3 regions of the Pseudomonas lyxosi genome follow, and region 3 is predicted to be linked to each of the others. Evidence: predicted binding sites of a transcription regulator. Region 3 holds the regulator's gene; each other region holds the start of a gene.
What was found. Region 3 encodes sigma-54, which starts transcription at its own class of promoters, with help from an activator protein. Its sites were predicted from a motif close to ANTGGCATNNANNTTGCTNT; they were not measured.
Positions count from the first base shown of each region.

Region 1: ACMXYI_RS28790 (circularly permuted type 2 ATP-grasp protein) is a predicted target of sigma-54. The motif match lies at 2,346-2,365, and genes of this name have one in related genera.
Region 2: ACMXYI_RS29900 (flagellar basal body rod protein FlgF) is a predicted target of sigma-54. The motif match lies at 1,446-1,465, and genes of this name have one in related genera.

Region 1 covers NZ_CP180481.1:6,278,111-6,282,880, forward strand. The annotation lists gene ACMXYI_RS28785 (alpha-E domain-containing protein) at 1-892, opposite strand, end outside; gene ACMXYI_RS28790 (circularly permuted type 2 ATP-grasp protein) at 905-2,314, opposite strand; gene ACMXYI_RS28795 (ribonuclease E inhibitor RraB) at 2,777-3,118, opposite strand; gene ACMXYI_RS28800 (hypothetical protein) at 3,332-3,565, opposite strand; gene speE (polyamine aminopropyltransferase) at 3,729-4,604, opposite strand.
Region 2 covers NZ_CP180481.1:6,513,156-6,517,925, reverse strand. The annotation lists gene ACMXYI_RS29905 (sigma-54-dependent transcriptional regulator) at 1-1,153, shown strand, start outside; gene ACMXYI_RS29900 (flagellar basal body rod protein FlgF) at 1,520-2,260, shown strand; gene flgG (flagellar basal-body rod protein FlgG) at 2,306-3,091, shown strand; gene flgH (flagellar basal body L-ring protein FlgH) at 3,144-3,839, shown strand; gene ACMXYI_RS29885 (flagellar basal body P-ring protein FlgI) at 3,867-4,770, shown strand, end outside.
Region 3 covers NZ_CP180481.1:2,435,763-2,440,532, reverse strand. The annotation lists gene lptC (LPS export ABC transporter periplasmic protein LptC) at 1-120, shown strand, start outside; gene lptA (lipopolysaccharide transport periplasmic protein LptA) at 107-655, shown strand; gene lptB (LPS export ABC transporter ATP-binding protein) at 655-1,380, shown strand; gene ACMXYI_RS11250 (RNA polymerase factor sigma-54) at 1,565-3,058, shown strand; gene hpf (ribosome hibernation-promoting factor, HPF/YfiA family) at 3,133-3,441, shown strand; gene ptsN (PTS IIA-like nitrogen regulatory protein PtsN) at 3,454-3,918, shown strand; gene rapZ (RNase adapter RapZ) at 3,921-4,770, shown strand, end outside.

The DNA.
Region 1 (4,770 bases), 2.9 Mb from region 3:
TGAACTCGGTCAGCCAGGCATGCAGGCCTTCGTCGAGAATTTCGGTGATGCCGGTGTAGCGCAGGCGTGCGTCCATTTCCGCTGCCAGGCGTTGCGCGGGACGGCCGTTGGCCCCCGGCAATTGGGCAAGGATCTGGTCGATTTCTTCTGTGCAGGCTCGCAACGACCGCGGCACATCAGCACGCAGCAACAGCAACTCGGCCACATGCCGGGCGCCGGGCGCATCGCGGTAGATCTCGGTGTAGGCCTCGAACGAGGACAACGCCCGCAGCAAAGCACTCCACTGGTAATACGCGTGAGCGGTGCCGTCGCTGACCGCCTCTGCCTGATCGCCGGCCATTTCGTAGCGGGCGTCGAGCAGGCGCAACGTGTTGTCCGCCCTTTCAATAAACGTCCCCAGACGAATGAAGCGGAACGCATCGTTACGCATGATCGTGCCGTAGGACGCGCCGCGGAACAGGTGGGAACGTTCCTTGATCCACTCGCAGAAACGGCTCATGCCGTAGCGACTCAAGCCCTGATCGGCAATCCCGCGGATTTCCAGCCAGGTGGCATTGATGTTTTCCCACATGTCAGCGGTGATTCGCCCACGTACCGCATGGGCACTGGCCCGCGCGGCGCCGAGGCAGCTGTAGATGCTCGCCGGGTTGGCCGCGTCCAGGGCGAAGAAATGCAGCAGCCGTTCGGCGTGCAATTCGCCGTGGCGCTCCAGGTAATCGTCCAGGGTGCCGGTGATCAACAACGGCATGGCGAGTTCATGCAGGCCGTCACCACGACCATCCTGTGGCATCAGCGACAGCGAATAACTGATGTCGAGCATCCGTGCGAGGTTTTCCGCCCGCTCCAGGTAACGCGACATCCAATACAAATCCGAGGCAGTTCTACTTAACATGGCAGGCTTCCTTCAATCCTCGACCACCCAGGTGTCCTTGGTTCCGCCACCCTGGGATGAATTCACCACCAGCGAGCCTTCGCGCAGGGCAACACGGGTCAAACCGCCGGGTACAACCCGGGTTTCGCGGCCAGACAATACAAACGGACGCAGGTCGATGTGGCGTGGAGCGATGCCGTTTTCGACAAAGGTCGGACAGGTCGACAGGGACAACGTCGGTTGCGCGATGTACGCATGGGGCTTGGCTTTGATCCGCGCGCGGAATGACTCGATTTCCGCCGCCGTCGCCGCCGGCCCGACCAGCATTCCGTAACCGCCGGAGCCCTGGGTTTCCTTGACCACCAGTTCCGGAAGATTGGCCAGTACGTGGGACAATTCGGAGGGATTACGACACTGCCACGTCGGCACATTCTTCAGAATCGGCTCTTCATCCAGGTAGAAACGGATCATGTCCGTGACGAATGGATACACCGACTTGTCGTCCGCGACCCCGGTGCCGATGGCATTTGCCAGCACGACGTTGCCGGAGCGATACGACGACAGCAGCCCTGGAACGCCAAGCATTGAATCCGGGTTGAACGCCAGCGGATCGAGGAACGCATCGTCGAGACGACGGTAGATCACGTCGACGGCTTTCGGCCCGTCCGTGGTGCGCATGAAGACCTTGTCATCCCGCACGAACAGGTCCGCGCCTTCCACCAGCTCAACGCCCATTTCCCGCGCCAGAAACGCATGTTCAAAGAACGCGCTGTTGAAACGGCCCGGCGTCAGCACCACCACGCTCGGGTTATCAATCGGGCTGGAGCTTTTCAGGGTGTCGAGCAACAGGTTCGGATAGTGGTCGATAGGGGCAATGCGCTGGGCCGAGAACAACTCGGGGAACAACCGCATCATCATCTTGCGGTCTTCCAGCATGTAACTGACGCCGCTCGGTGTACGAAGATTGTCTTCAAGCACGTAGTACGTGCCGTCGCCATCGCGCACCAGATCGACACCGGAGATGTGGGAATAGATATCGCGGTGCAGATTCAGCCCTTGCATCGCCAACTGGTATTGCTCGTTGGCCAGCACTTGCTCGGCCGGGATGATGCCGGCCTTGATAATGCGCTGCTCGTGATAGAGGTCGGCGAGGAACATGTTCAACGCCTTGACCCGCTGAATGCAGCCGCGCTCGACCACTCGCCATTCACTGGCGGGGATGCTGCGGGGGATGGTGTCGAAGGGAATCAGGCGCTCTGTCCCTTGCTCATCACCATAGAGCGTGAAGGTAATCCCGGCGCGATGAAATAACAGATCGGCCTCGCGTCGCCGTTGTGCCAAAAGCTCGTCAGGCGTTTCGGCCAGCCAACGGGCAAACTCCCGATAATGCGGGCGGACCTGGCCGCCGGCATCGTACATCTCATCAAAATAGGTGCGGATCATGCCGTACTCCTTGTCACCCGGACATCTGGGCTTCGCAAAGCCCGTGCCATCGGCATAAACGCTTTGATATCAATCAGTTGGATAATCGCACTGCACGCACCGCACCAATCCTGTGCGGTAAATGCCCCCACCTGATCGCCCCCGCTTCATTGCGAAGCAATCCTGTCGCCTATCACCAGCATAGCCAGAGTTGATTTCACTGCCCGTGAGTCGCTGCGGATAATCCGCACATTCGCTGAAAATCTTGACGAACTTCCCTTTAGCCGCCTGTTTAGGCGGCGTTTTTTTGTGTTTTTGAAACGTTATGAATCAAAAACACGATCAAGAGATCGCAGCCTCGTTTCACTCGACAGCTCCTACAGGAGAAAACGAGACTGCGATCTTTTGATCTTTCCAAACCCCACAAACGAAAACGGCCAACCCGAAGGTCAGCCGTTGCTGAGTGTTGTCACTGTTCATAAGTTATGCGAGTCGCCCTCGTACCTCCTGCTTGACGCCCCATCCTTCGATGATGCCGCCCAAAGGCTCGACCACCGCCTCGAAATCCTGCTCAAAATCGCCGATGCCGTCATAGGTGGCGTACATCACTTTGCTCAGTTCCAGGTACCACGCGCCGTCGTCGCGCACGCTGATTTGTGCATTCAAGGATTCACCGCAGTAATGCCCTGCCGCCCTGCGTGCCCGCTCCTCGTCCGGGAAAATGGCGTAGAACTCGATGGGATGGAATCGTGAAAAGTCGAAACCGCCTTCTTTCATGCGGCGCAAGACGCTGGTGCTGATGTCTTCTTGATAGGCTGTGCTCATGAAACGTCCCCCTCAGACTGATGGATAGACTTTCCGTATTCCCGGCACTCGCAACCGAATGGGGCGAGCGATGCGGCAACAACGTTGCCGGTGGGAAGCAAGCATGTAGCTGACAAGACCAGACCTTAGCGATCCGTTCGCTGATCTCGATTGCAGAGTAGCCTCAAGATAGAGCCGCTGCCAAGGCCTGGTTAGGAATGTGACAGGAGATGTTCAGATTGGCGTGATGCTGAGGATTTCAATGCTGTACTGGGTCTTCAGACTTTTGACAGTCGGATCATCGGTGCGCCCTTCCAGATCGTTGAGGTCCAGTTCGGCAGCCACAGGCAGGCACCGGGCACGAATGAGCTTCGCGGCTTGTTCGTTGTTCGGGCATTCATCGCTCTCGAACACTTCGTCTACTTGTTCACCGTGATCATCAACGAAAGTGACTTTCCACTTTTGCATCAGGTGCCTCCTCGATAAAACCCATGGATGGGTTTACATGTATCTCGACATTCTTCCCCGGCCAATCGTTCAACCGGACCTTCTATAAGTGAAGCATGAAAAAAGGGCCGTCTCCGGTGTGTTTTCACACAACCTGAGAGGGCCCTTTCTGGCTTGCTCGATATCAGTCGTTGCTAGGCTTGTTCACAGCCTGCAGGACGTATTGCGGCAAGGCGAACGCGCCGATGTGGATTTCCGGATTGTAGTAGCGGGTGATGATGCCGCTGCCGGCGAAGCGCTGCTGCAGGGTTTCGCGGGACAACTTGCGATAGGCGGTATTGGTCGCGCCCCAGGCAAAGGTCATGGAGCCGCCGATGTAGGTCGGCACGGCCGCCTGATAGAAGTGCCAGTCCGGGAACAGGCTGCGCAGACGCCCGGCGGTGGTTTTGACTTCTTCGATTTGCATGAACGGCGTGCCGTTCTGGGTCACCAGGATGCCGCCTTCGTTCAGGCAGCGACGGCAGGCCTGGTAGAAGTTTTCCGAGAACAGCACTTCGCCCGGGCCGATCGGGTCGGTGGAGTCGGAAATGATCACGTCGAATTTTTCGGTGGTGGTGGCGACGAAACGCATGCCGTCGTCGATCACCAGGTTCAGGCGTGGATCAGCGAACGCCCCCTTGGAGTGGTTCGGCAGGAATTCCTTGCACATGTCGACCACGGTGCCGTCGATCTCGACCATGGTGATGTGCTCGATGCTGCGGTGCTTGGCCACTTCACGCAGCATGCCGCCGTCGCCGCCACCGATGATCAGCACGCGCCTGGCAGCGCCATGCGCCAGGATCGGCACGTGGGTCAACATCTCGTGGTAGATGAATTCGTCGGCTTCGGTGGTCTGGATCACACCGTCCAGCGCCATGACGCGGCCCATGCGCGGGTTTTCGAAAATCACCAGGTGTTGGTGTTCGGTGCGCACTTCGTGCAACAGTTTTTCCATGCGAAAACGCTGGCCGTAGCCTTCATAGAGGGTTTCCAGGTACTCGCTGGTCGGGGTGTTGCTCATGGGAAGTGCTCCGATGAATGCGGGTGGCAAGGCGCGAATTCTACGTCGCGGGATATGACAGGTCGAACCTCGCTTGACGCCTCGACACAATCCCTGTGGGAGCTGGCTTGCCTGCGATGGGATCGCCGCGGTATGCCTGACAGACCTTGCCGCCTGAATCGCAGGC
Region 2 (4,770 bases), 2.6 Mb from region 3:
ACTGGTGCGCGCCAACAAGTCGCGGATCAACGGCTTGCGGGTCAAGGTGAAGGGTGACGTGTTTCTCGCCGACATCGCGCCGCTGCAATCGGAGCATGACGACAGCGAAGCCATGGCTGGCGCGGTGCTGACACTGCACCGCGCGGATCGGGTAGGGGAGCGCATCTATAACGTGCGCAAGCAGGAGTTGCGCGGCTTCGACAGCATTTTCCAAAGCTCGAAGGTGATGGCCGCGGTGGTGCGCGAAGCCCGACGCATGGCGCCGCTGGATGCGCCGCTATTAATAGAAGGTGAAACCGGTACGGGTAAAGAGTTGTTGGCGCGCGCCTGCCACCTGGCGAGTCCGCGGGGGCAGTCACCATTGATGGCGCTCAACTGCGCCGGCCTGCCGGAATCCATGGCTGAGACGGAGCTGTTCGGCTACGGCCCCGGCGCTTTCGAAGGGGCGCGGGCCGAAGGCAAACTCGGGCTGCTGGAACTGACGGCGGGCGGTACGCTGTTCCTCGATGGCGTCGGGGAAATGAGCCCACGCTTGCAGGTGAAATTGCTGCGTTTCCTGCAGGACGGTTGCTTCCGTCGTGTGGGCAGTGATGAAGAGGTTTATCTAGATGTGCGGGTGATCTGCGCGACGCAGGTCGACCTGTCCGAGTTGTGTGCACGCGGCGAGTTTCGCCAGGATTTGTATCACCGCTTGAACGTGCTTTCGCTGCACATCCCGCCACTGCGCGAATGCCTCGATGGACTTACGCCGCTGGTGGAACACTTCCTCGATCAGGCCAGTCGGCAGATCGGTTGCCCGCTGCCGAAACTGGCGCCAGCGGCGATGGAGCGGCTCAGTCATTACCACTGGCCGGGCAATGTCCGGCAACTGGAAAACGTGTTGTTCCAGGCGGTTTCCTTGTGCGAGGGCGGGACCGTCAAGGCCGAACATATTCGCCTGCCGGACTACGGCGTGCGTCAGCCACTTGGCGATTTCTCGCTCGAGGGCGGGTTGGACGAGATTGTCGGGCGCTTCGAGAAAGCGGTGCTTGAGCGCTTGTACTCCGAGCACCCGAGCAGTCGGCAATTGGGCAAGCGGTTGGGGGTTTCGCATACGACCATTGCCAACAAACTGCGTGAGTACGAAGTCGGCAAAGAACCCGGCAGCGCATAGGCCCCTGTAGCAGCTGTCGAGCCCGCGAGGCTGCGTTCGGCGGCGAAGCCGTCGCAAACCCTGCATACAAGGTTTTACTGATACACCGCGGTGGATGGTTTTACGACTGCTGCGCAGCCGAACGCAGCCTCGCGGGCTCGACAGCTGCTACGAGGTCGGTGTTGAGCCCAAGAGGTCGACACTTGCCGTAAGCGGCATAACACCGCCGGTTTTTCGTCTTCGACACAATCCTCCAATCCCCTCTAAATCCCTCAAGCCCTTTGTTTGCCGGGCCCTGCGCCGCCAGAAAAAAGTTGGTCTGCAAATTGCTTATCGCTCAGCAGTACAGCAGTGGGCGGCAAACGTCCGGCATGCAGAGGAAAGAGTGTGGACAAGTACCTTTATGTGGCAATGACCGGCGCCAGCCAGAATGCACTGGCGCAGAAGGCTCATGCGAACAACCTGGCGAACATCTCCACCAACGGTTTCCAGAAAGACCTGGAGCAGGCTCGTTCGATGCCGGTGTTCGGTGACAGCTTTCCGGCGCGTGCGTTTGCCCTGTCCGAACGTCCGGCCACCGATTTCTCCCCTGGCGCATTGGTGGAAACCGGTCGCGACCTCGATGTCGCGGTGCAAGGCAATGGCTGGATCGCCGTGCAGAACCCTGACGGCGGCGAAAGTTACGTGCGCACCGGTAGCCTGAACGTCGACGCCTTGGGCGTGCTGCGGGCCGGCAACGGTATGCCGGTGATGGGCAATGGCGGGCCGATTGCCGTGCCGCCCGAGCAGCAAATCGAAGTAGGCGAAGACGGCACCATCAGCATTCGTGCGATGGGCGAAGGTCCGCGCGTGATGGCGGAAGTCGACCGCATCAAACTGGTTAATCCTGACTTCAAGAACATGACCAAAGGCTTGGACGGTTCGATCCACACCAAGGACGGCAAGCCGGCGCAAGCCGATGCCAACGTCAAACTGGTGTCCGGTTTCCTTGAGTCGAGCAACGTCAACGCCGTGGAAGAGATGACCTCGGTGCTGGCCCTGGCCAAGCAGTTCGAGCTGCACATCAAGATGATGAACACCGCCAAAGACGATGACCAGGCCATGGCTCGGGTCTTGCAGATCAGCTAATTATCAGAACGTCGCGCCGTAAAACAGGCGCACGAGGAGAATCGAATGCTTCCGGCTCTATGGGTTGCCAAAACAGGTCTGTCCGCCCAGGACACCAACCTGACGACCATTTCCAACAACCTGGCCAACGTGTCGACCACGGGTTTCAAACGTGACCGCGCCGAGTTCCAGGACTTGCTCTATCAGATCAAACGCCAGCCAGGCGCCCAGTCGACCCAGGACAGTGAACTGCCGTCGGGTCTGCAGGTGGGTACCGGTGTGCGCATCGTCGGCACCCAGAAAAACTTCACCGCCGGCAGCCTGCAAACCACCGAGCAGCCGTTGGACATGGCCATCGACGGTCGCGGTTTCTTCCAGATTCTGCAGCCGGACGGCACGACTTCCTACACCCGTGACGGTACGTTCCACCTGGACTCCAACGGTCAGATCGTGAACTCCAGCGGCTTCGCTCTGGAACCGGCCATTGTCATCCCGAACGATGCCCAGACCTTCACGGTCGGTCGCGACGGCACCGTGTCCGTCACCGTTGCCGGCAACGCGGCATCCCAGGTGATCGGCAACCTGCAAACCGCCGACTTCATCAATCCGGCCGGTCTGCAGGCTGTGGGCAACAACCTGTTCCTGGAAACCGCTGCCAGCGGCGCGCCGCAAGTCGGTACCCCGGGCCTGGCCGGTTTCGGCACCACGCTGCAGAACACCCTGGAAACTTCGAACGTCAGCACCGTTGAAGAGATGGTCAACATGATCACCACTCAGCGCGCTTACGAGATGAACTCCAAGGTGATCTCCACCGCCGACCAGATGCTCTCGTTCGTAACGCAGAATCTGTAATCAAGTCTATGAGGCGACCATGAGGTCGCCTGCAACACCGTGAGGTAGGGTCATGAATCGCTTTGTATCTGTTCTGGCACTGAGTGGGGCCGTCGTGCTCGCGGGCTGCGTTGCCCCGCCGCCCAAGCCCAATGACCCTTACTACGCCCCGGTGTTGCCGCGCACGCCACTACCGGCTGCCGCCAATAACGGCTCGATCTACCAGGCCGGTTTCGAACAGAACCTGTACAGCGACCGCAAGGCGTTCCGGGTCGGTGACATCATCACCATCACCCTGAACGAACGCACCCAGGCCAGCAAGAACGCCAACTCGCAAATGGCCAAGAACAGCAAGACCGACATCGGCCTGAGCTCGTTTTTCGGTGGCGGCCTGAGCACCAGTGATCCAGTGGGCAGCGGTAGCCTGAGTCTGGATGTCGGTTACGAAGGTGACCGCGCAACCAAGGGCGACAGCAAGTCCGGCCAGAGCAACAGCCTGACCGGTTCGATCACCGTGACCGTCGCTGATGTGTTGCCCAACGGCATCATCGCCGTGCGTGGCGAGAAGTGGCTGACCCTCAACACCGGTGATGAGCTGGTGCGGATTGCCGGGCTCGTTCGCGCCGATGACATCGCCACCGACAACACCGTTTCGTCGACCCGTGTCGCCGATGCGCGCATCACCTATTCGGGCACCGGTGCGTTTGCCGATGCGAGTCAGCCAGGCTGGTTCGACCGTTTCTTCCTCAGCCCGCTGTTCCCTTTCTAGGTGGCTACGTTGAATCTTAAACACCTCATGGTGGCCGCCCTGATGCTGTCCGCAGCGTTCAACGCGCAAGCCGAGCGGCTGAAGGATATCGCCAGTATTTCCGGCGTGCGTTCCAACCAATTGATCGGCTACGGCCTGGTGGTCGGGCTTAACGGCACCGGCGACCAGACGACGCAAACCCCGTTCACCCTGCAGACCTTCAACAACATGCTCTCGCAATTCGGCATCAAGGTTCCGCCGGGTTCGGGCAACGTGCAGTTGAAGAACGTCGCGGCGGTGTCGATCAGTGCTGATTTGCCGGCGTTCGCCAAGCCGGGTCAGCAGGTCGACATCACCGTATCGTCCATCGGTAACTCCAAGAGCCTGCGCGGCGGCACTTTGCTGCTGACGCCGCTGAAGGGTATCGACGGCAACGTTTATGCGGTCGCTCAAGGCAACCTGGTGGTCGGCGGTTTTGATGCCGAAGGTCGTGACGGTTCGAAGATCACTGTCAACGTTCCGTCGGCCGGTCGTATCCCGGGCGGTGCGTCGGTTGAGCGTTCGGTGCCGAGCGGCTTCAACCAGGGCAACAGCCTGACGCTGAACCTCAATCGTTCGGACTTCACCACGGCCAAGCGCATCGTCGACAAGATCAACAATATGCTCGGCCCTGGCGTTGCCCAGGCCATCGACGGCGGTTCGATTCGCGTCAGTGCGCCACTCGATCCGAGCCAGCGCGTCGACTACTTGTCGATCATCGAGAACCTTGAAGTCGACCCGGGTCAGGCGGTGGCGAAAGTCATCATCAACTCGCGGACCGGCACCATCGTGATCGGCCAGAACGTCAAGGTTTCCCCGGCCGCCGTGACCCACGGCAGCCTGACCGTGACCATCACCGAAGACCCGATCGTCAGCCAGCCCGGCCCTCTGTCCAATGGGCAGACGGCGGTCG
Region 3 (4,770 bases):
CAACCCGTTAGAATCGACGGCGCTGGTGGTGTGTCGACTGGCAAGGGAATGAAAGCGTATTTGAAAGAAAGCAGGATACACCTGCTATCTAACGTAAGAGGACAGTATGAGGCTCGTTAAAACCCTCCCTATTTTGCTCGGTCTGAGCGCAGCACTGGGAAGCGTGAGCGCCTGGGCTCTGCCGAACGATCAAGAGCAGCCTATCCGCATCCAGGCCGACGATGCCCAACTGGACGACAAGAATGGTGTTGCCACCTATAAAGGTGACGTGATCATTACCCAGGGCTCGATGATTGTTAAAGGCAATACTGTGACCATCACCCGCACCCCGGCCGGCGACATCGACGTGGTGACTTCGGTGGGCAATCTGGCCTACTTCGAGCAGATGCAGACGGCTGGCGACACCAAGCCGGTTCAGGGCTACGGAGTGACCATCCAGTACCACGCCTCGCAAAACCGCGTCGTGTTGATCGATCGCGCCAAAGTCATCGACAAGGACAACAACGTCACCCAAGGCGAGAAAATCGTCTACGACACGGTCAAGAAGCTTGCGAGCGCCGGTCGCGCGACGGGCAACAAGGTCACCGAGTCGCGTCCGCGCATCGACATGGTGATCCAGCCGAAGAAGAAAACCGACGAGCAAAAGGCCCAGTAATGGCAACTCTGAAAGCTCAGCATCTGGCCAAGAGCTACAAGAGCCGCCAGGTCGTGCGTGACGTCAGCCTGTCGATCGACAGCGGTCAGATCGTCGGCCTGCTGGGTCCCAACGGCGCCGGCAAGACCACCTGCTTTTACATGATTGTCGGCCTGGTACAGGCCGATCAGGGCCGCGTACTGATTGACGACCTGGATGTCAGCCACCAGCCTATGCACGGTCGTGCGAAGGCCGGTATCGGCTATCTTCCGCAAGAAGCATCGATCTTCCGCAAACTCTCGGTAGCCGACAACATCATGGCGATCCTCGAGACCCGCAAGGAACTCGACAAGGCCGATCGTCGCAAAGAGCTGGAAAGCCTGCTGCAGGAATTCCACATCAGCCATATCCGCGACAACCTCGGGATGAGTCTGTCCGGTGGTGAACGCCGCCGTGTGGAAATCGCCCGGGCACTGGCCACCAATCCGAAATTCATCCTGCTCGACGAACCGTTCGCCGGCGTGGACCCGATTTCGGTGGGCGACATCAAACAGATCATCTATCACCTCAAGGCCAAGGGCATTGGCGTGCTGATCACTGACCACAACGTCCGTGAAACCCTGGATATCTGCGAAACCGCCTACATCGTCAACGATGGCCAACTGATCGCCGAAGGTGACTCTGCCACCATCCTGGCCAACGACCTGGTCAAGGAAGTGTATCTGGGCCATGAGTTCCGCCTGTAAGCACTGAGGTGTCTGGCTGGTTGCCCGAGCGCTTGTCTCGATAAAAAATCAACATTTTTTTATTGTTACAGCGCTCTAGGCAAACGCTGCAGTTTCGGGCATATAATTTGCTTATGTTTGGCGCTCCGGCGCCCTGTAGTGGATGGCGCATGTGCGCCGGCGAATAAGGTGTTAAGCCCCTGCCATGAAACCATCGCTAGTCTTGAGAATGGGCCAGCAGCTGACGATGACACCGCAGCTGCAACAGGCCATCCGCCTGCTCCAATTGTCGACCCTGGACCTGCAACAGGAAATCCAGGAGGCCCTGGAGTCCAATCCGATGCTCGAACGCCAGGAAGAAGGCGACGACTTCGATAACGCCGACCCCTTGGCCGACAAAGCCGAACAGCAACCCAACGTAGACATTCAGGAACCCTCCTACCAGGAAACCGCCCCGACGGTTGATAACCTCGAGGAAGGCGACTGGAACGAACGCATCCCCAACGAACTGCCCGTCGATACCGCGTGGGAAGACGTCTACCAGACCAGCGCCAGCAGCCTGCCGAGCAACGATGACGACGAGTGGGACTTCACCACCCGGACATCGGCCGGCGAAAGCCTGCAAAGCCACCTGCTGTGGCAACTGAACCTGGCCCCGATGTCCGACACCGATCGCCTGATCGCCGTGACCCTGATCGACTGCATCAACAATCAGGGCTACCTGGACGAAACCCTCGAGGAGATTCTCGAAGCGTTCGACCCGGAACTGGACATCGAACTGGACGAAATCGAAGCCGTCCTGCACCGCATCCAGCAATTCGAACCCGCTGGTATCGGCGCCCGCAACCTGGGCGAATGCCTGCTGCTGCAATTGCGCCAGTTGCCCGCCAAGACGCCTTGGCTGGTCGAGGCCAAACGCCTGGTCACCGATTACATCGACCTGCTTGGCAGCCGCGATTACAGCCAGCTGATGCGTCGCATGAAGCTCAAGGAAGATGAACTGCGCCAGGTGATTGAACTGGTGCAGAGCCTCAACCCGCGCCCAGGCTCGCAAATCGAGTCCAGCGAAGCCGAATACGTCGTTCCCGACGTGATCGTACGCAAGGACAACGAACGCTGGCTGGTGGAACTGAACCAGGAATCCGTGCCACGACTGCGAGTCAACGCTCAATACGCCGGTTTCGTGCGCCGCGCCGATACCAGCGCCGACAACACCTTCATGCGCAATCAGTTGCAAGAAGCCCGCTGGTTCATCAAGAGCCTGCAAAGCCGCAACGAAACCCTGATGAAAGTAGCCACTCAGATCGTCGAGCATCAGCGCGGCTTTCTTGAATACGGCGACGAAGCCATGAAACCGCTGGTCCTGCATGACATCGCCGAAGCGGTGGGCATGCACGAGTCGACGATTTCACGGGTGACCACGCAGAAATTCATGCATACCCCACGGGGCATATATGAACTGAAATACTTTTTCTCCAGCCACGTCAGCACCTCCGAGGGCGGTGAATGCTCGTCCACGGCGATCCGCGCGATCATCAAAAAACTGGTTGCCGCGGAAAATCAGAAAAAGCCGTTGAGTGACAGCAAGATCGCTGGTTTACTGGAGGCACAAGGCATTCAGGTGGCTCGCCGCACCGTCGCCAAGTACCGCGAATCCCTCGGGATCGCGCCTTCGAGCGAACGCAAGCGGTTGATGTAGAGCCACGCCACAGCGTTCCAGTGGCAGGCATTTCTGCCTGCCGCTTTATGCACTGGCAACGAAGGAGAAGCTGTATGCAAGTCAACATCAGTGGACACCAACTGGAAGTGACCGAACCTCTTCGCACCTACATCGGCGAAAAACTCGAACGATTAGAGAGGCATTTCGACAAGATCACCAACGTGCAGGTCACGATGACGGTCGAAAAGCTCAAGCAGAAAATCGAAGCCACGCTGCATATTCCCGGCAATGAAGTGGTCGCAAACGCGGAGCATACCGATATGTACGCGGCGATCGACGCACTGACCGACAAGCTGGATAAACAACTCAAAAAGCATAAGGAAAAGACCCAAAGCCTCCTCCAGGGCGCGACCGGTCGTTAACACTCCCAACCCATGATCCGACTTGAAAGCATCCTGACCCCCGGCCGTTCCCTCGTGAACGTGCCGGGCGGCAGTAAAAAGAAAGCCCTCGAGCAAATTGCCAACCTTATCCACAAAGAAGTGCCGGATCTGGAGATGCAAGATGTCTTCGAGGCTCTGATTGCCCGTGAAAAACTCGGCTCAACCGGTTTTGGCAACGGCATCGCCATTCCCCACTGCCGCCTGAAGGGCTGCACCTCGCCCATCAGCGCCCTGATGCACCTTGATGCACCTATTGATTTCGACGCCATCGACGGCGCTCCGGTTGACCTGCTGTTCGTTCTGCTGGTCCCGCAAGCCGCTACCGATGCGCACCTGGAGTTACTGCGCCAGATCGCCAGCATGCTCGACCGCAAGGAAGTGCGCGAAAAACTGCGCAGCGCCCCGAGCAATGAAGCCTTGTATCAGGTTGTCCTGGACGAGCAAAACGGTCACTAATCATGCGCTTGATCATCGTCAGCGGCCGCTCAGGCTCAGGTAAAAGTACCGCACTCGATGTTCTCGAGGACAACGGCTACTACTGCATTGACAACCTGCCCGCCGGCCTGCTGCCGGAACTGGCCGAACGCGCGTTGATTCACACCGAGCTGGCGCAACCGCTGGTTGCCGTATCCATCGATGCGCGCAACTTGCCAAGTCACTTGTCGCGGTTTCCCGAACTGCTGGAAGAAGTGCGCAGCCGGCATATCCAGTGTGATGTGCTTTATCTGGACGCCGACGAAGAAACCTTGCTCAAACGTTTCTCGGAAACCCGCCGTCGTCACCCGCTGAGCAATGCCAATCGCTCGCTGGCCGAAGCCATCAACGATGAGACCGCGCTGCTCGGACCGATTGCCGACCTCGCCGATCTCAAAGTAAACACCACCAACCTGAACCTGTATCAGCTGCGAGATACCATCAAGCTGCGCCTGCTGAACCAGCCGGAACCCGGTACGGCGTTCCTGGTGGAGTCTTTCGGCTTCAAGCGTGGCATGCCGGTGGACGCTGATCTGGTGTTCGACGTGCGCTGCCTGCCGAACCCTTACTGGAAGCCGGAGTTGCGCGATCAATCCGGGCTCGACCAACCGGTTGCCGAGTACCTGGCGGCACAGCCGGACGTCGAAGAGATGTTCCAGGACATCTCCACCTACTTGTTCAAGTGGCTACCACGCTTTGCCGCCAGCAACCGCGCTTATGTCACCATTGCCATTGGCTGCACCGGCGGCCATCATCGCTCCGTCTACCTGACCGAACGTCTGGGCCAGGCCCTGCAAAAAACCCTGAAGAACGTCCAGGTTCGCCACCGCGACC